Regions from separate parts of the uncultured Ilumatobacter sp. genome, predicted to be linked through region 2. Evidence: predicted binding sites of a transcription regulator. Region 2 holds the regulator's gene; the other holds the start of a gene.

Region 1 (9,940 bases), on a different contig from region 2:
CGGCGCGATTGGTTCGCCGAGTGCCGGCTCGAAGGCAATCAGCGCCTTGACTTCAGCAGCGAGCGACCCGTATCGGCGAGCGAGGTGGCCGACTTGCGTTCCCGGCTGAGTCGAACGGTGGCCCCGTGCACCGATCAGCTTCAGCCGCTTGGTCGACTGCTTTCGAGATGCCCGGCGTCGCCGGCCAAGTTGCTGCATTGCGATCTCGACGGTGTCCTCAGCCATTTTTCGGTAGGTGGTGAGTTTGCCACCGCTGACTCGAACGACACCTGAGTCGCTCACGGCCACCTGGTGCTGCCTTGAGAGATCTGCCGTCTTGCCCATTGGCTCGTCACCGGCATTGGCCTTGACGAGTGGTCGCAGCCCGGACCAGACCCCCGTGACATCAGCGAGCGTAATTGTGGTCTCGAGCGCATCGTTGAGCGCTGTGAGGACGTAGTCGATGTCAACAGCTGTCGTCTGATGATCGTCCAGACCACCGTCGTGATCGGTGTCGGTGGTGCCGACGTAGCAGTGCGAATAGGAGCCGTCCGCCTGTGGGCCCCATGGAACCAAGAACAGGCTGCGCTTGTCGCTCCTGACGGGGATGATCACGGCAATATCGTTGCGCACCTTCTCCCACGGAATGGTCAGGTGTACGCCTTTGGCCGGCCGAATCGAGTCGGGGTTTGCGCCCTCATCGAGCGCTCGGACGTCGTCGGCCCAAACGCCCGCAGCGTTGACGACAACGCGGGCGCCGACGGGGAACTGGTCGCCGTCGGCTTCGACGACTACACCGTTGGTCTGGCCGCCTGCGTCGGTCGTGACGCCGACAACACCGCACCGATTGGCGAGCACGGCTCCACGTTGCGCCGCGGTGCGCGCCAGGGTGACGACCAGTCGGGCATCATCGGCGCCAGCGTCGTAGTACAGGTATCCCGAGCTGAGCTTGTCGAGATTGGTCGTGGGGAAGTGTTCGGCTGCTTGTTTCGCATTGACCCGCTTGTGGAACTTGCCGATGCGCCAACCGCCGGTGAAGTCGTACATCCACATCGCTGACCCCAAGGCCCGGGCGATCTTCTTGGACACCACGCTGTCTTTGGTCATGATGGGGATCATGAACGGGAGCACGTCAACGAGGTGTGGCGCGTTCTGCATTAAGCGCCGGCGCTCGCGCAGGGCCTCATAGACGAGCCGCACATCGCCGTTCTGCAGGTATCGCAGTCCGCCGTGCACCATCTTGGAGCTCTTCGATGAGGTGCCCGAAGCGAAATCGTCGCGTTCGACGAGCGCAGTGCGCAGCCCGCGCGCCGCGGCGTCGAGGGCAACACCGACCCCGGTGATGCCTCCGCCGATGACGAGGACGTCAAATGGCTCGCCGGAGCGGAGCTCGGCCAGCATGTGGCTCCGAGAGAACTGCCGCGGGTTCATGCTGGTCCACCGTAGATGCTCTGGGGGCGCTTGGCCGTGTCGCGCGAACCCCCCGAATGTGGGCCCTTTCGTGTGACGTCTGTCCGGGCTTGGATTGCGGGTTCGATGAGTTGTCTGCGGCGCGGCGGGGTCCTATCTTTCCTCTGAAAAACTCCCTCAAATAACGCAAACGGAGAACCTCCATGCCTGATCTTGCAGGTACCAAAACACACGAAAACTTCTCCGAAGGACTCGCCGCCCTCTGAGGCCTGCCTGACGACGCACGCGAATGACGATCACGTACGACCCCAAGCATCCGCTCTATCTCGACGAAGCTGACGTTCGCGGGGAACTGACGCGCGTCTATGACCTGTGCCATGGCTGCCGGTTGTGCTTCAAGTTGTGCACGTCGTTCCCGACGCTGTTCGAGATGATCGATCGGCACGACGATCAGGACGCGGGCCGAATGACCCCGGCTCAACAAGACCAAGTCGTCGACGAGTGCTTCCAATGCAAACTCTGCTACGTCAACTGCCCGTATATCCCTGAGTTGCACGAGTGGAAGCTTGATTTCCCGCGACTCATGTTGCGCGCGGATGCGATGCAGCATGAGCACGGCATCAAGTCGACGCGCTCGAAGGCCACCACGCAGGTGATGGGTCGGACCGACTTGCTCGGCAAGGCCGCCACAACAGCTACTCCTGTGGCGAACAAGATCGTCAACGCTGAACCAGGATCGATGGTGCGCAAGGTCACGGCAATGGTCACGGGCGTATCGGCCGTTCGGCTCCTGCCGCCATACGCCAAGCAGCGGTTCTCGACGTGGTTCAGCAAGCGTCCGAAGGTTCGCCTCGGTAATCGCCAGGGCCGTGTCACGGTTTACCCAACGTGTCTCGTCGAGTACCAAGAGACCGACATCGGCAAGGACCTCGTCAAGGTCTACGAACGCAACGGCATCGAATGCAACAATTCCAGCGCTGGATGCTGCGGTGCGCCATGGCTCCACTCCGGTGACATCAAGCAGTTCACCAAGATTGCGGAGAAGAACGTCGCAACGCTGGCCAAAGAGATCCGCGCAGGCACTGATGTCGTGGTCCCCCAGCCAACGTGCAGCTACGTCTTGAAGAAGGACTACCTCGACTATGTCGGCGGCCCCGATGCTGAACTCGTTGCTGAGCACACCTACGACGCCGCCGAGTACCTCATGAAGGTGCACAAGGCCGATGACACGGTGCTCGATACCGACTTCGACGGCGAGACCATCGAGAAGATCACATATCACACGCCATGTCACCTGCGGGCCCAGAACATCGGCTTCAAGAGCCGAGACCTGATGATGCTCACCGGTGCCAAAGTCAAGATGGTGCAGCAGTGCTCCGGCATCGATGGCATGTGGGGCTTTCGGGCCGAAAACGAAGACATCTCCATTCCCATCGCCAAGAAGCTTGGCGACATGATCACCGAAGCGGATGGCGATGCCGTCGCAGGCGACTGTCACCTCGCCAACACAGCAATCATGGAGCAGACCGGCGGCGCGGCGAGACACCCGTTGCAAGTCATCGCGCGCGCCTACGGCATCCCGGAAGAGCACTGAGCCTCACATGTCAAGGCTGACCCTCGAAGACATCATGGATGTCCGCGAATACGAGCGCACCCGTGCTGACTTCCGAACCAGGGTGATGGCCACTACATCCGGTCCGAACTGACCCCTGAGCAGATCGATCTGACCTCCGCCTGAACCCCTTGCGGAACTTGCGCTGAAGAGAAAGTGCCGGATTCGGCACAGCTTTTTCTGGCGTTGCGAGCCAACCGTCACCTACGATTCGTCACACGGAATGAGAATGCCCACCGGACGAGTGGGCACCAGCATCGACCTTGGGGGTTTTATAGATGTCGGCGCAACAACAGACAGCAACAGACGACGAGCCGAAGTGGTGGGACCACGGCGCATGCAAAGGGTTGAACTCGGAAATGTTCTACCCGGACGACGAGGTCAGCGCAGCGTCGGCCAAGGCCGTGTGTGGCAGCTGCGTCGTGCAGTCCGCCTGCCTTGAACATGCCCTGACGCTTCGTGAGAAGGCAGGCGTGTGGGGCGGAGCAACCGAACGCGATCGGCGCCGTATCATTCGCCAGCGTCGCAAGACGGCCTAACCCAGCCCTGCATCGGACCAAAATATTTCCGACCGAACAGCTCCGGGTCCTACGATCGCCTGATGGCGACTCTCGTTGAATTCGGCGGCTGGTCAGCGCTCATCGGCGAGCTCATCGCCGGTCGCGACCTCACGCGTGACCAGACCGGAGCGGCGCTGTCCGAGATCTTGACGGGCGATGCCACTCCAGCGCAGATTGCCGGCTTCCTCGTTGCGCTGCGGGCCAAGGGCGAGTCGGCCGACGAACTCGCTGGACTGCTCGCCGTGGCAATGTCTGAGGCGGCCATCGTTCCGCTCACCGACGTCGAGCGTGAGGCATGCGTTGACGTCGTCGGGACGGGTGGCGACGGGTCGCATTCGATCAACGTCTCGACAATGGCAGCCATAGTCACTGCGGCCGCTGGCGCTCCGGTGTGTAAACACGGCAACCGATCCGCCTCGTCGAAGGCCGGAACTGCGGACGTCTTCGAATTGCTCGGTGTGGCCCTGGAACTTTCGCCCGAGGGCGTTGCTCGCTGCGTACGTGAGGCCGGTATCGGATTCTGTTTTGCCCCTGCGTTTCATCCGGCATTTCGATTTGCCGGAGCACCGCGTCGTGAGATGGGCGTGCCGACGGTCTTCAACCTGCTTGGTCCGATGGCCAATCCGGGGCGCGTGCAACGCCAACTCATTGGCGTTGCCGACCCGACGTTCGCTCGGCCGATGGTCGAAGCGCTCGCTGCGCAGGGGCTCACCGCGGCGTGGGTGGTCCACGGCGGCGGGCTGGACGAACTGACCACAACCGGGCCCTCCACGGTGCTCGCGCTGCAGGGCGGCGTTGTCGAAGAGTTCTCTGTCGATCCGCAGGCGCTCGGCCTCGCTCCGGCAGTCGCCGATGATCTGCGCGGCGGCGCTCCGGAGGAGAATGCTGAGGCCGTCCGCCGAGTCCTTGCGGGCGACCTCGGTCCGCACCGCGACATCGTGCTGCTCAATGCCGGTGCTGCCCTGGTTGTCGCGGGCAAAGTCGACGACATCGGAGCAGGTATCGACCTGGCCGCCGCAGCGATCGATGATGATCGGGCCGCCACGACACTGGCCAAGATGGCCGAGGTCTCCCAATCCGCAGCGAGCGACGCGTGACCGAAACTCGCGACAACAGCTGGTTTGTTCGTGCCCCAGCATCGTCCGCCAACCTCGGCGCCGGATTCGACGTACTCGGCATGGCACTCGACCTGTATGCCGACTGTGGCCTTGGCCAGGCGCCGGCCGATGCGCAGCAAATCGATGCTCACCATCCCGGACGCATTGCGTTCGAGGCACTTGGTGGAACGGGTCCGATGTGGATGCGTTGCAACATCCCGATGGGGCGTGGGCTCGGCTTCAGCGGCGCAGCCCGCGTGAGTGCTGCCGCGTTGGCGGCGGTACAGACCGCCGGGGCCGACGGGATTGTCGACCGCGGCGACGAGATCCTGGCCTACACGGCCCAGCTTGAAGGTCATGGCGACAACGTTGCGGCCTCGCTTCACGGCGGCGTGACTGGATTTGTGCAGGGCGAGTTCGTGTCCATGCCGGTCGGTCCGACGATGGCCGCAGCCAACTTCGTCGCGTGGGTGCCCGACGTGACGACATCGACCGACAAGTCCCGCGAGGCGTTGAGCTCCACGGTTGATCGTGCCGACGCCGTCCACAACATCGGACGGGCGATCCAGTTTGTAATGGCGTTTGTCGATGATGACCCGTCGCTGCTGGCGTCAGGGGCAGCAGACCGGCTGCATCAGTCTGTTCGGCTCCCTGGAGTTCACGGAGCGGAGGAGGCACTCGTCGCAGGCATTGCGGCCGGAGCCTGGGCTGGTTGGTTGTCCGGCAGCGGTCCCACCGTTGGGTTCATGTGTCCGCCAAGCGCCGTTGAGTCCGTCGCTGCGGCATTACCTGCCGGCGGACACGCCAAACTGCTGTCGATCGACACTGTCGGTTGTCGGCTCGAACGCTGATCAGCGACGCGGCGAGCGGTGTCAGCCGGACACGCCGTCGATCGACTCGCGGATCAGGTCGGCGTGGCCACAGTGTCGGGCATACTCCTCGATCATGTGGAGCATGATCCAACGCAGGTTCCAGGGCTTGTCGTTGTTGTCGGTACGGACGCTGAGCTGATCGAGTGACTCCGCGTTTGCAATGACGTCTCGGCATCGATTGCACGCGTCGACGTAGAGCCGAAAGAGTTCTTCGCCGGTGTCATGCGCCGCTGTGGTCAGCTCCCAGTCTGGGTCGTCGTCCCACGGAGCCGAGGCCCACGGCTCACGTTCGTCCATGCCGAGAAAACGATGCTCGAACCAGCTGTGCTCGACCAGCGCCATGTGTTTGACGAGCGCGCCAAGTGTGAGATCCGATGCGGCGGCGGTTTGGCGGAGCTGGTCGTCGTTCAGGCCCCACACGCGCTCGTGGAACTCGATGCGGTGGATGTCGAGGAACTCGACGAGCGCAGTGATCTCACTCGGCGTTCGGTCGAGCGCAAAGCGCGATGGCGGCGCCAATGATTCATCCATGTTCGGCACCCTACGATGCTCGAAGGTGCCGAACGGCGTCGCTTGCGGCGACGGGGAAGTCCCAGTCGCCCGAGCACGTGGCGGTTGCCGAGTCCGCGTGCTTTTCGAAGAACTTGGCGAGGACCAACGCCTCGTCGATCATCTCGCGACCGAGCGGTGTGCCAAGCGGAACTGAGTCGGGTGGTTCGACGGGGAGTGCTCTGGTTGCCGATCCATCCTGGGTGACGTCGACCAACCGGGCGTGTTCAACGATCCACGTGGTGCCTCCGATGGTGATCTGCGCCCGATCAGCGGAACGCAGTGTCTCGACCAACCGGTGGCGCTTCACTGCCCCCAGCAGCGCTTGGAGCCGATCGCGAACGGTCGCAGCCTCTTCGAACCGCTGCTGGGTGGCGAGCGAACGCATCGTGTCGTGAAGGCGGCCGACGATGATGACCGGGTCGCCAGTCATCGCTCGGCGCGCGACCTCGACGTCGCGGGCGTATTCGGCTGCGTCGGCGGTTCCAGAACATGGACAGTGGGCGACTCCGAGCTGTGCTGCGCTGCACACAGGCGCATCGGTGGGAGCGACGAAGTTCCGTCCCAGCCGCTCGGTGCAGCGCCGCAGCGGTACAGCGGTGTGGAGCGCGTCGACAACGAGGCGCGCCATGGAGCGCGACGGGAGCGGACCGAGGTGGATGCCCTTCTTGGCCGGATTCTTGACAATTGACAGGCGCGGCCACGGCTCATCGCTGTCGAGTTTCACGTAGCAGTATTTGTCGGCGCGGGTGCCTTTGCGGTTGAAGCGGGGCAGCATTTGGGCGATCAGCCGCTGCTCGATGACTTCTGCAGTGATCGGGTCGGGCAATGCAAGGTGTCGCACCGTCTGGGTTTCACGCAGCATCGGTCCGATCTTGCGGCGGTCGTCACCACCGAAGTAGCTCCGCACACGCTGCCGGAGATTGGTCGCCTTGCCGACGTACAGCACCTGACCCTGATGGCCGCAGAACATATACACGCCGGGGGAGCGGGGTAGGTCGGCGGTCATCTTCAATTTGGCGGCCTGCGGGTGCCCGGCGAGCTTCGACAGTGCGATCAAGTCATCGAGGCCGAGCACGCCCATGCCTGACGCTCGCTCGATGAGGAAGTGCAGCAAATCCGCAGTGGCCCATGCGTCGTCGAGAGCTCGGTGGCTGGGTCGATGTTCCAAACGCAGCCGGTCGGCCAATGTCCCAAGCTTGCAGTTCGGTACCTCGTCACGCACAAGCCGGCGAGCAAGTGCCACCGTGTCGATGATGGTTCCTTCGAGTCGCGGTCGTTGGGCGCGCTCGAGCGCGGCACGGATGAACGCCACGTCGAATCCGACGTTGTGGCCGACGATCACGGTCTGGCCTGATTCGGTGTCGCCCATGAATTCGAGCAGCGCGGGCAGCACCGTCTCGATCCGCGGCGCCCGAGCGACGAGCGCGTCGCTGAGTCCGGTGAGGATGGTGATCTGCGGCGGGATGGCGCGACCAGGGTTCACCAGTGTCTGGAAGGTGCCGAGCACTTCTCCGCCGCGGACTTTGACGGCACCGACCTCAGTGATCAAGTCGTCGGTGCGATTGCCGCCGGTGGTCTCTAAGTCGACCACGCAAAACGTGACGTCGCTCAGCGGGCGACCAAGTTCGTCGAACGACCGTTGATGAATGTCTCGAAGACCTCCGGATGACATCTGCCCAACTCAAGCACGAACGTTTGTCCGTTGTCAATCCGATGGAACAGAAATGTGTTCGGTGGTGTTTGGCGAGCAGGGGCGAACTGGACAGATTCGCCTGAGGTTCGTCGGGTAGCGTCGCGTGATGGTCGAGATCGAGCACAGGCACCTTCGCAGTGCGCTTGAATTCGCCGTGCTCATGGCGTCCGAGGGGCAGAAACGCAAGCCAACGCTGCCGTACCCGAAGGAGCTGAAGCCATTCTTCAACAAGCCACGACTGCCGAGCGCCGCCTTGGGTCGACTTCGGCGGGTCATTGACGACGACCCGGTCTTTCGGGCACGGCTCGCGGCAGGAGCGCTTCCCGAACTCGTCGATGAAATCGGTCGACTGTGGCTCGAGCATGGTGACGGCTGGGCTGATACGGCAAGTGAACTTGCAGCTCAGAGTGACGCCGTAGCGGAATCGGGCGATGTCCAAGCTCAACTGCGACGCGCGGATAAGCGCCGCGATGCTGCCGAACAGGTCGCGGCCCGGACCCGTGCCGAACTCATCCAGCGCAACGAGTTCATTGAGCTACAGGCAGCCGAAGTTGATGAGCTGCGGGCCGAAGTCGCGAAGGCCGGTGAACTGCTTGCCGAGATGAAGGCAGAATTGGCAGACGTTCGGATGGAGATCCGCCACGCGCGCGACCGGGAGGCGGCAGCGGTGGCCAAGGCACAGACCGCCGCGGACGAGCGCCGATCAGTTCGGGACCAGCCAGCCCCCGCTCAGGCTCCCGAACCGGTGCAAGTACCCGACCACAGCGACGACATCGCCGCTGCGGCCGAGGCAGCCCGCCGACTTGCTGCACAGCTCGAAACGCTTCTGGTGCCGCACCAGGAGGACGATGTAGAGGCCGCACCGAAGGAACGTAGATCGCAGCGTGCGCCGCTCGTTTTGCCTGGCGGCGTCATCGCAAGCTCAGGAGAAGCGGCAGAGTTCCTCGCCCGGTCAGACGCTCAGCTCATCATCGACGGTTACAACGTCGCGAAGCTCGGCTGGCCGAATCGTCCGCTCGCGGAGCAGCGCGACGTGTTGCTTGATGCGGTCGAGAACCTGGCCCGGCGGTTCGGCACCGACGTCACGGTGGTCTTCGATGGCGCATCGGTTGTTGGAGCGCATGCTTCTCGTCGGCGGCTGGCCCGAGTTGTGTATTCGCCAGAGGGCACCATCGCTGACGACGTCATTCGTGACGAGGTCAAACGCATCCCGGCCAACCACGCAGTCGTCGTGGTGACCAACGATGCCGAAATCGTGCGTGACGTGCGTGTGGACGGCGCCAACGTCGTCCCCAGCAATGCCCTCCTGGCGATCCTCTGAGTCAGCTGTCCGGTCATCACGGCGAGCCACCCGACGACGTGATCCGCTCCTCAACGACGATGCGGACGTCTGCTGTGATGTCGCGGCCGAAGGACGCGCTGAGGTCATCGGCCAAATCGTCGACGTCGGCGAGCCCGTCGATGGGGCCGATCACGATGACGTTGACCACATCGTCGTCGACACTGCTCTCGACCAATCGGTGCAGCGGCGCATCCTTCAGCCACGTCGTGACCGCCTTGGCCGTTCGCGATTGATCGAGGGAATCTGAGGTGACCTGCGCGCCGTTTAAGAGCAAGCCGCCGATGACGATGAGTGCCAGGAGGCCGACCGAGGTCAGGGCGGTTCGCACTCGACGTTGGCCTTCGTACACCACGGACAGCGGCGTGACTCCGGTCAGCACAAAGGTGATTCCACCCATCGTCAGGATGGCCACCATGTTGGTCATGAACAACAGGAGTGCGCCGTTGCCGGCTGCCCACTCAGCTTGGGAGTAGGCGATACCGACGACCGAGAGCGGAGGGACGAGCGAAATCGCGATGGCGACGCCGGGCAACGAATCCGAGACGTCTGGCCGTGACAGGCCGTATGCCCCGGCAGCGCCTGCGGTGAGCGCCGTAATGAGGTCAACTGGCGTTGGCGTTGATCGAGCGACGATCTGAGTGTTCGTTGAGGGTGAGATGGCGACGGGAACGATCAGCCCGAGGAGAATGCCGATGCCGATGGCCAGCAGAATGCCGGCCGTTGCGATCAGGACCGCCATGGCGAGCCGGTTCGGCCATCCCATCACGAGCGAGATCGCAATCGCCATGAGCGGGGTCATCAGCGGAGCGATCAACATGGCACC
Region 2 (9,940 bases):
CGATAACGCCAAAGTCGCCGACAATGTCGACAGCATTCGCGCCGGAACGGCCCGCGTCGACCTGCAAGCGGCCGTCAGCCGCCTCCACGAGGTCCACCCAACGCCACGGTTCGTGCAGGTTGAAGGCGGTGCGCTCCTCAACGGCGCGGCGCTGGATGCCGACCTGTTCGATGAGATCAATCTGACGACGTCACCGCTGTGTGTCGGTGGCGCAGGACCGCGCCTCGCTACGGGTGCAACCGACCTGGCGCTGCGTTTCGAACTGGCGCAGATGGTGATCGACGACCAGTCATTCGTGTTCAGTCGATGGAAGCGATCCCACTGAAGCGCCTCCTCACACGGATGCTGGGTCGGCCTTTTGCATGAGTTCGAGCTCTCGGTGGAAGTCTGCTGCAGCGTCGAAGTCCTTATAGACGCTCGCGAACCGCAGGTACGCCACCTCGTCGACAGTGCGGAGTTCCTCCAGCACGACAATTCCGATGTTTGCGCTCGTGACCTCGGAGCCTTGCAGGCGGAGCGCATCTTCAACCGAGCCCGCAATCTGCTCCAACACGACTGGAGCAACGTCACGACCCTTTGTGGCTGCGGAGAGGCCGCTGACGAGCTTCTGCCGATCGAATGGCTGGATGCGACCGTCCGATTTGAGGACCGTGAGCGGGGCATGGTCGACCCGCTCGAACGTCGTGAATCGATGCGCACAGCTCAGGCATTGCCGGCGGCGGCGAATGGCAGTGTTTTCCTCGGCGATACGCGAATCGACGACCTTCGTTTCGTCGTCACGGCAGACCGGGCATTTCATCTGTCCGATTGTAGTTCCGCGACTCCTCTCATGCTGGGGCAAGCGGCCTCGCGAGCAACGTGACGCTTGTCCGTCTCGTCGCTACCGGTCTCACTCGGCGGTGGACGGACTCGACACAGGATCAGGGAAGCCAGACGGCCTGACCGGCCTGAATCTCCACGCCGCCGTTCATCCGGATGAGCACATCGATGAAACGGTCGCGGTCTACATCGCCGCGGTAGGTGTTGGCAATCGACCACAGCGTGTCGCCTGGCTGGGCAACGTGGACCGACGGGGCGACGGCCTCAGCCGCAGCAGCTGACGCTGCCGACGCAGGTGAACCAGCCAGCCCGGCCGACATCCCAACGAGGCCGAGCATGCCGACGATGAGCATCATCGTTGCAAGGCCACCGACAACCACGCGACGCAGCGCATAGTTCGGCAGGGCCGGGCGCACCATCGCACGAACCTCGGCATGAGCACTGAGCGAGGTAGCGGACACCACACAGGGCAGGCCTCGGTCTGCCACCTGATCACGCACTCGGGCAGCGGCGCCGTGAGGGTTCGTTTGGCGATGCGGTGTAATCAGTAGTGCAGTACTCATGTCTCTCCCCAACGGATGACGTGCGATGTGTTCGGTTTCGAAGGAACGAATGAACGCTTGTTCGATTCTTACCTCATGCAGTGAACCAGGACAGGTGTTCGATGTCAACCCGTACGTGAGACTTTCTCGAACAATCGTTCCCAGTACAAATGTTTGACTCGGCCCCCGCATCACCGTACGCTGTTCGGTATGGCCCCCAAGATCAGTGCGCGCCAGCGCGACATCCTTGACTTCATTCAGCAGCAGATCAGCGACCGCGGATTCCCTCCATCGGTGCGCGAAATCGGCGATGCGGTGGGCCTCACGTCGCCATCAACAGTGCACAGTCACCTCAACACGCTGCAACGTCACGGCTATCTACGGCGCGACCCCAGCAAGCCGCGGGCCATCGAGGTCCGATACGACTCCAACAGCGGAGCAATGATGGAGAAGCGGCCCGTGCGCCATGTGCCCCTGGTGGGCGATGTCGCAGCAGGCACCGATGTGCTTGCCGAGGAGAATGTCGAAGAGTTGCTCCCCGTTCCAGCTGACTTTGCCGGCGAAGGCGAGCTCTTCATGCTGCGGGTTCGCGGCGAGTCAATGATCGACGCGGGCATCCTCGACGGCGACTACGTGGTCGCCACCCAGATCGACCATCCACACAACGGCGACATTGTCGTCGCTGGTATTCCTGGCGGCGAGGCCACCGTCAAGAGCTACTCGCGGTCGGGCGCCGAGGTCACACTGACCCCCCACAACCCCACCATGGAACCCATGGTGTTCGGCGCCGACCAGGTCGAGTTGTATGGCAAGGTCGTCACCGTGATGCGGCGCTACTGAGCAGCGTCGTTCGGTGGCGCCCACGGTGATCGTTGGGCATCGTCCGAACGATCATTCGGCGGCACAGGCAGCGCGGGCGGCGCGGCGGGTTGCGGAGGCCAGCCAGATGGCGCCTGCGTACTGGGTGCAGCGGGCGGCACTCCGGGCGTATGACTGGGTGGACCCACTGCAGGTTCCCAACGTTCGGGGCCAGGTGGTGCTGCGGGCATCCCGGGTGGAGCGGTGGGCCAGCCTTGCGGAGCGGTTGGCCACGGTGCAGCGACGGCACCACCAGGGGCCGGTTTGGGCGAACGGCGTGAGGCGATCATCACTGCGCCACCAATGACCAAGCCAGCGAGTGCTGCGAGCACTGCGCCAAGTTGCATCATGCCAACGCCATCTGAAGGGTCTTTCCCGACGGCCACGACGAGCCGAACATCTGTATCGCCAGACACGTCAACCCGAAGGATGTGATCACCGGGCGTTTCAACGCTGAACGTTCGAATCGATTCGCCGGTAAAACCGTCAACGTCGTACGTGGTCCCCGATGCATTGGTCAGGACGACGTCATCGCCTGCCGGAGAGGTCATCTCGAGCGATACCGCAGGCAAGGAGTCTCCGAGCACGCCGTACGCGCCCTCAACGGCACAGTCGCCGGCGATCGGCACGTCGAAACGACCAGCGGTCTCGATGTACATCGTGAATTCTCCGACGGCTTCAAAATCGAGCGTCGTGTCGCATCCACTCGGCGCCCGAGCCAGGTTGCTCACACCATCGGACTGCCGTTGATCAGCCGCGTACCAGAGCCCGACTGCTGCCAGTAGCCCGATGATCAATACTGCGAGACCGGTACCGAACATTGCACTCTGTTTGCTCGAGGTGGTCATGTTGCTCCGATGCGCAGGGTCGGTGGGGTCGGCGTGTCTGTCAGGCAGTCGATGCGAGTCGGCGAGCGACGAGATCGATCCGTTCATCAGGTTGTACCACGGCCACCCGAACGAAGTTGGCCCCGTCGGCACCATAGAACTCGCCGGGGCTCACCAGAGCGCCACCGTCAGTTGCCAGCCGTTCGGCGAAGTCCCATCCATCAGCAACAGGAATCCACAGGTAGAAAGCGCCAGCGGGACGAGGAACGTCGATTCCTGCCCACTCGGACAGCACGTCAGCCATCAGTTCGAGGCGACGCCGATAGCGCTCGCGTTGTTCCTCAACATGAACATCGTCGCCGAAGGCGACCGTCGCTGCAGCCTGCACGGGTCCCGGAATCAACATGCCGCTGTGCTGACGCACGCTGCGCAGGAAGTCGACGATCGTTGCGTCACCGGCATAGAAGCCGGCACGGGCGCCCGCAAGGTTGGATCGCTTCGACAGCGAGTGCACCGCGACCACACCATCGAGACCGTGCTCGAGGATCGTCCGCGGCGCTCCCTCCCAGGTGAACTCGACGTAACACTCATCGGAGAACACCGGAACAGCGTGCTTTCGACCCCATGCCGCAGCTGCTTCGAGATCGTCAAGTTGACCAGTTGGGTTGCCCGGGCTGTTCACCCACAAGAGCAATGCCCGGTCGATGTCGGCAGCGTCGACCGCACCAAGATCAAGAGTCCCGTCCGGGCCGAATGGCACGCCAACCGACCTGCAGCCGCCCAGGGTGGCCCCCATCGCATACGACGGATACGCCACGGCCGGATAGAGCACCGTGTCACGATCCGGGTTCATCAGCCGCATGAAGCGTGGCAACGAGGCGACAAATTCCTTCGTCCCGACCGCGGCAGCAATTTGGTCGACGGGAACCTCGACACCAAGGCGTCGGGCCATCCAGTTGTGACAAGCTGTTCGGTACTCGAGCGTGCCGGCACTCGGCGGATATGACCGCTCGGCATCACTCGTTCCCAGGGCTTCGACGACCGCTGCGGGCGGCGCGTCGAACGGGGTGCCGATCGAGAGGTCAACGAGCCCACCGTCGAATGCCGCGCACACCGGCTTGAGCCGATTGAGCCGGTCGTACGGATACGGCGGCGGATCAAACGGCCCGACGAGCGCCTCGGTGACGCTCATGCTTTCCCTTCAGCCGAACTGGCCGGAGACTGCGTGCCGGAGACGAATTCCGACAGGCGGCCGGCCGAGGCATCGGAGAGCCTGGCCCGAATCAACCACGCCTCGCCGGTGTCCCCAGCGCCATCACCAATCGACACCACTTCACCTTCGCGATGCACTGACGCCAAGATGTCGCCTCGGTCATACGGGACGATGAGTTCGTAGACCACGGCGAGTGCCCGCAGCCTGTCGCTGAGCGTGCGGAGGAACGTCTCGACACCCTCGCCATTGACGGCGCTGATAGCGACCGAACCGGGATTGGCGTCCATCAATGCCTGAGCTGTGCCTGGTGCCAGATCGGACTTGTTGAAGACGAGCAGTTCGGGAACCTCGGCCGCCTTGATATCTCCGAGCACCTCACGAACTGCGTCGATCTGGGCCGCTGGATCCGGCGCACTTGCGTCCACAACGTGGACGAGATAGTCGGCCATCGCCGCAACTTCAAGCGTGCCCTTGAACGACTCGACCAATCCATGCGGCAGCCTGCTGATGAAGCCGACGGTGTCGCTCAGCAACACGGGCTCGCCACCGGGCAGAGAGAGCCGGCGCGTCGTCGGGTCAAGCGTTGCAAATAACCGGTCCTCGACGAGCACACCCGACTGTGTGAGCTGATTGAGCAGGGTGGACTTGCCGGCGTTGGTGTACCCGACGATTGCCACGTTCGCGAGGCCGCTCTTGTTGCGCCCCTTGCGCTGCAGAGAGCGAGTCTCAGCCAGCCCCGCGAGATCCTTCTCAAGCTTGTGAATCCGGCGCTTGATCCGTCGACGCTCGACCTCGGTCTTGGTCTCGCCACCGCCGAATCGTGCGCCGACACCGCCCCGCTGTTGTGCCTGTTTGTCAGTGATGCCCCGCCGCAACCGCGGCAGTCGGTATCGCAACAGCGCCAGCTCAACCTGGGCCTTACCTTCGAGCGTGTGTGCGTTCTGCCCGAAGATGTCGAGGATCACCGCTGTCCGGTCAATGGCGGTACGGCCGAGCATCTTTTCGAGGTTGTACTGCTGGGCGGGGGCCAGGTTGTTGTCGAACACAACCGTGTCGGCATCGACCGCCAGACAGAGTTGCTTCAGCTCTTCCGCCTTGCCCTTGCCGATGAACCATGTGTGGTCAGGAGCAGCACGCTTTTGAACCATCCGGGCGACTTCGTCGGCACCGGCGGTATCAACGAGCAGGGCAAGTTCGTCGAGGCTGGCCTCGGTCGACTCTTCGTCATCGCCGGGCAGCGTGACGCCGACGAGCACGATCTTCTCCCGGATCGTTCGGTCGATCAATGTGGCGGCGAGCGCCTCGTTATAGGGCGTCGTCACGTGAGCGGCGCCTCGATGGTGGCAACGTGCGTGGCGGGCCCGGTCAGGGTCGCCCGGCTCGGGTACTCGAGATCAAAGGACACGCTGGCGGTGCCACCGTCCATGTGGACAAGAACTTCGGCGGCGTCGGCCTTGACGAGCCCCCACTGCTTCGACGCGTAGGCCGCGGCACACGCCCCGGTCCCGCAGGCCTGAGTGATACCGGCGCCACGTTCGTGGACGCGCATCGTGACGCCGTTCAGCTCCGGGCCCGGCTCAACAATCTCAAGGTTGACCTGCGGCACCTTGCTGCCAAGGTCGGCGAGGTCGACGACGGCGATCTCGTCGACGCCAACAACGCTGTGTGGATTGCCCAGGCTCAGGTGTGCCACGGGACGGTCGGGGTGGCAGCCCAGAGCAGACCATCCGTCAGGTTCCGAAAGCGGCACCACATCACCCATTTCAACGCGAGCCGAGATCGTGTGCGGGTCGTCAGTCGTCGACAATGTGACCGTGCGGTCGCCAGCGTCGGTCGAGATGCGCTGGGGATCGAGATCGCCGCTGCGCATTGCAAGGGCCTGCGCAAAACAACGGATGCCGTTGCCACTCATTTCGGCGCGGGACCCGTCGGCGTTGTACAGCACCATCTTGGCTGCGTACCCCTCCTTCGACTCGGCGATGAGGAGTCCGTCGGCGCCGATGCCCGTGCGACGATCGCAGAGCCGGCGGGCCAAAGCAGAAAGGTCTGTGGCGCCGGGTTGGAACGCGACGACAAAGTCGTTGCCCAGACCGTGGTGTTTGGTGAGCGTGAGTGAGGTCATTGCAGCTGCCTGAAGTGCTTGATCACGATCGGCGCCACTTCGGCAACCGGATCATCTTCGACATCAATCCAGCGTACGCGTGGATCGCGGCGGAACCATCGCTCCTGGCGCACGGCGAACTGTCGCGTCCTGGTCACGATCATTTCCACAGCAGCATCCTCGCTGATCTCACCGTCCAGATACATCAGGGTTTCCTTGTAGCCCAGCGCCTGGCCTGCCGTCTTGGAGAAACCAGCCGTGCGGAGCGAGCGCACCTCGTCGATCAACCCGTCGGCGATCATCTGACCGACGCGGGCCTCGATCCGATCCGCAATGACCGCTCGCGGCCATCGCAACCCAATCTGGGCCACTCCGGAGTCGGGATAATGATCAACGCCTGGGCCAAATGAGCTGAACGGTCGACCACTGCCCAGGGTGACTTCCAACGCGCGCACGACGCGCCGCCGATTCTCGGGTTCGATCTTGGCTGCAGCTGCCGCGTCGAGGCCGCCGAGCTGAGCGTAGAGATCAGCAAGGTCCCGCGATTCAAGCGACGCCCGGACGTCCGGCCACTCCCCCGGCAAGTCGAAGTCATCGATGACGACACGGTGATACAGGCCGGTCCCACCGACGAGTAAGGCTCGCCCCTCTCGCGATGCGATGTCGTCAAGTGCCCGGCGATGCGCTTCCTTGAACTTCGCCACTGTGAAGTCGTCGGTCGGGTCGACGAGATCAATGCAGTGATGTCGCACCGCTGCACGCTCTGCGGCGGTCGGCTTCGCGGTGCCGATATCCATACCGCGATACACCTGCATCGAGTCGATCGAGACCAATTCGATTCCCACCAGCTCTGCGGCGACGGCCAACGCCACCGACGACTTCCCCGACGCCGTCGATCCGACAAGCGCCACGCGAGGCGGCTGCAGGGAGTGGTTCAGAGCTGCTCGCCTTCGGCAATGCGCTGGTGGTGATGAATCACTTCGGCGACGATGAACCGGAGGAACTTTTCAGTGAAGGCCGGGTCGAGTCCCGCGTCCTCGGCCATTGACCGCAGCCGGGCGATTTGAATCTCTTCGCGCACCGGGTCGGCAGGTGGCAGCGCGGCGGTCGCCTTGTACCGGCCAACCGCCTTCGTCACCTTAAATCGCTCGGCGAGCAGATGGACGAGCGCCGCATCGATGTTGTCAATACTCGATCGGAACTCGTCAAGTTGTGGATCGTGCACCGGGTCAGTCATCAGCACTCCAACCTACCGTCGAGCTGCAGGTGGGTCCGATCCAACGGTGACCAGCGACTCAGAGTGCGGAGACAGGGATGCGAAGTTTGTGACTCGGCTCGGCGATGAAGTCAACGAAGTCGCCGGTCAAGAAGTGTGGTGCGGCGCGGACGACCCTCACTGCGGCGTAGCTCCCCGTTCGCAGCGGGCGCGGTGGCGTGAAGTGCACCAATTTGTTCTGGCGAGTTCGTCCGCTGATGACACTCGGGTCACGTTTGCTGGGGCCCTCGACGAGCACCTCTTCCACGCGACCGACTCGCGCCTCATGCTTGAGGAGCGCCGAGCGTTCGACGACGATGCGGAGACGTTGGAAACGTTCGCTTGCCACGTCGGGATCGACAAAGTCGGCCTCCATCCCTGCGGCCTCGGTCCCCGGGCGGGGCGAGAAGATGAAGGTGTATGCGTAGTCGTACTCTGCAGCCGCAGCGACTTCGAGGGTCCGCTCGAAGTCATCATCGGTCTCGCCAGGAAAGCCAACAATGATGTCGGTCGACACTGCCAAGTCATCGATTGCGGCGCGTGCCTGGCCGAGCCGTTCGAGATAACGAGCGCCGGTGTAGCCGCGATGCATCAGCGCCAGAATTCGATCGCTGCCCGACTGCAGCGGGTAATGCAGGTGCTCACACACCTGTGGCGTTTCGGCCATGGCTGCGAACGTGTCGGGTCGCATGTCTTTCGGGTGCGGACTGGTGAACCGAACTCGACGAATGCCGTCGACGGCACCCACATCTCGGAGCAACTGGGAAAAGAGCGGGCGGAGCTTGGCATCGGTCTCGCCGGACTGGCGCGCGGCCAACTGCAGGTCGCGCCCATAACTGTTGACGTTCTGGCCAAGGAGTGTCACCTCGGTGACACCATCGGTCGCCAGTTGCTTGGCTTCGGCGATGATGTCGGCGTACGGTCGAGAGATCTCGGCCCCGCGGACCGCCGGAACGATGCAGAAGGCGCAGTTATTGTCGCACCCAATTTGAATCGTGAGCCAGGCGTTGTAGGAGGTCTCCCGACGAGCGGGCAACGCCGACGGAAACATCGCATGATCGTCGATGACGGCTTCGGCCAGGATCTCGGTGATCGGTACGTCCGAGGACTTCGACTCTTCGAGCAGTTCAGCCGCGCGATGAACGTTGTGGGTCCCCATCACGACGTCGACGTGAGCAGCTTTCTGCGCGACCAGTTCCTGGTCCTTCTGCGCGAGGCAACCCGACACGACGATCTGGCGCCCCTCTTTCTTGCCCTTCCAGGTCTTGAGGTGGCCGAGATTCCCGTACAACTTGTTGTCGGCGTTCTCACGGATGCAACAGGTGTTGAGCACGACAACGTCGGCGTCGGACTCAGACTCGGCTCGCACCAGCCCGTCTGCCTCGAGCAGACCCGAGATTCGTTCTGAGTCGTGATCGTTCATCTGGCACCCCATGGTGCGCACGACGTAGCTGCGTGGCACGGACTGGGGCTGTTCGGACATGAGCGAAAGGCTATCGAGGCGCTGCCGCGTCGCCCGGCTGGTCACCACGGTCAGTGCGCCGGGCGCGGACGCTATCGTTCGGGCCGTGATCGCCATCTTCCTCAACGAGAGCCAAAACCTCGTCAAGCTGCTCTACTTCGTCCACATCCTCAGCATCGTTGCTGCGTTCGGGCCACTGTTTCTGTACCCGCGGATGCAGCGCGCTGGCGAGACCAGTGCGATGGCGGCGCTGCACATGAAGCTGGTGTTCCCCGCGTTGATTCTGCTGTGGGTCGTCGGCATGGGCATGGCAGGCGTCAACAAGTTTGCCCTCGCCGAGATGTGGTGGATCACGATCACCATCGCACTGTGGGTCGTCGCTGTTGCGGTGAGCTGGTTCCTGATCAAGCCGGCCATCGGCGACACATCAGAAGCAGCCACGAAGAAGCTGTCGGCCGGCATCGGCGTGACCCACCTGATTCTTGCGATCAGCCTGGTCCTCATGGTCTTCAAGCCGTTCGTCGACGGCACCTATGTCATCAACCCCTGAACCCTGAACCCTGAACCCTGAACCCTGACCCCTGACTGCCTGACCCCTGACCCCTGACCCCTGACTGCCCGACCCTGACGGAGCGGCCCGGTCACTGGCCACCAGGGTCAAGCGACTAGAAACGAGGGATGGCCAACGAGGCGATCCCCGCAGGCGATCAGGCTTGGCTCGACCAAGTCGTCGAGCCGATCATCGATCCCGAGCGAGCAATCGTGGACCCGCACCACCATCTGTGGCCGATCGGCGGGCCGTTGCTCTACGGTCCGGCCGAGCTCGCGGCCGATACCGCGAGTGGCCATAACGTCGTTGCCAC

Evidence for each region. Region 2 encodes LexA, which represses DNA repair genes until DNA is damaged. Its sites were predicted from a motif close to CGAACNNNNGTTCG; they were not measured.
Region 1: ACH2DW_RS07565 (NYN domain-containing protein) is a predicted target of LexA. The motif match lies at 7,771-7,784, and genes of this name have one in related genera.

The regions. Positions count from the first base shown of each region.
Region 1 covers NZ_CAXCAM010000017.1:42,705-52,644, reverse strand. Annotated here, with positions in the region: gene ACH2DW_RS07600 (glycerol-3-phosphate dehydrogenase/oxidase) at 1-1,410, opposite strand, end outside; gene ACH2DW_RS07595 (heterodisulfide reductase-related iron-sulfur binding cluster) at 1,679-2,983, shown strand; gene ACH2DW_RS07590 (WhiB family transcriptional regulator) at 3,280-3,540, shown strand; gene trpD (anthranilate phosphoribosyltransferase) at 3,603-4,658, shown strand; gene ACH2DW_RS07580 (homoserine kinase) at 4,655-5,509, shown strand; gene ACH2DW_RS07575 (DinB family protein) at 5,531-6,061, opposite strand; gene ACH2DW_RS07570 (DEDD exonuclease domain-containing protein) at 6,072-7,754, opposite strand; gene ACH2DW_RS07565 (NYN domain-containing protein) at 7,882-9,096, shown strand; gene ACH2DW_RS07560 (DUF389 domain-containing protein) at 9,113-9,940, opposite strand, start outside.
Region 2 covers NZ_CAXCAM010000002.1:67,279-77,218, reverse strand. Annotated here, with positions in the region: gene ACH2DW_RS01275 (dihydrofolate reductase family protein) at 1-325, shown strand, start outside; gene nrdR (transcriptional regulator NrdR) at 335-799, opposite strand; gene ACH2DW_RS01265 (LysM peptidoglycan-binding domain-containing protein) at 921-1,382, opposite strand; gene lexA (transcriptional repressor LexA) at 1,572-2,201, shown strand; gene ACH2DW_RS01255 (hypothetical protein) at 2,195-3,067, opposite strand; gene ACH2DW_RS01250 (aminotransferase class I/II-fold pyridoxal phosphate-dependent enzyme) at 3,108-4,238, opposite strand; gene hflX (GTPase HflX) at 4,235-5,581, opposite strand; gene dapF (diaminopimelate epimerase) at 5,578-6,381, opposite strand; gene miaA (tRNA (adenosine(37)-N6)-dimethylallyltransferase MiaA) at 6,378-7,271, opposite strand; gene ACH2DW_RS01230 (chorismate mutase) at 7,295-7,597, opposite strand; gene miaB (tRNA (N6-isopentenyl adenosine(37)-C2)-methylthiotransferase MiaB) at 7,656-9,098, opposite strand; gene ACH2DW_RS01220 (hypothetical protein) at 9,184-9,627, shown strand; gene ACH2DW_RS01215 (amidohydrolase family protein) at 9,756-9,940, shown strand, end outside.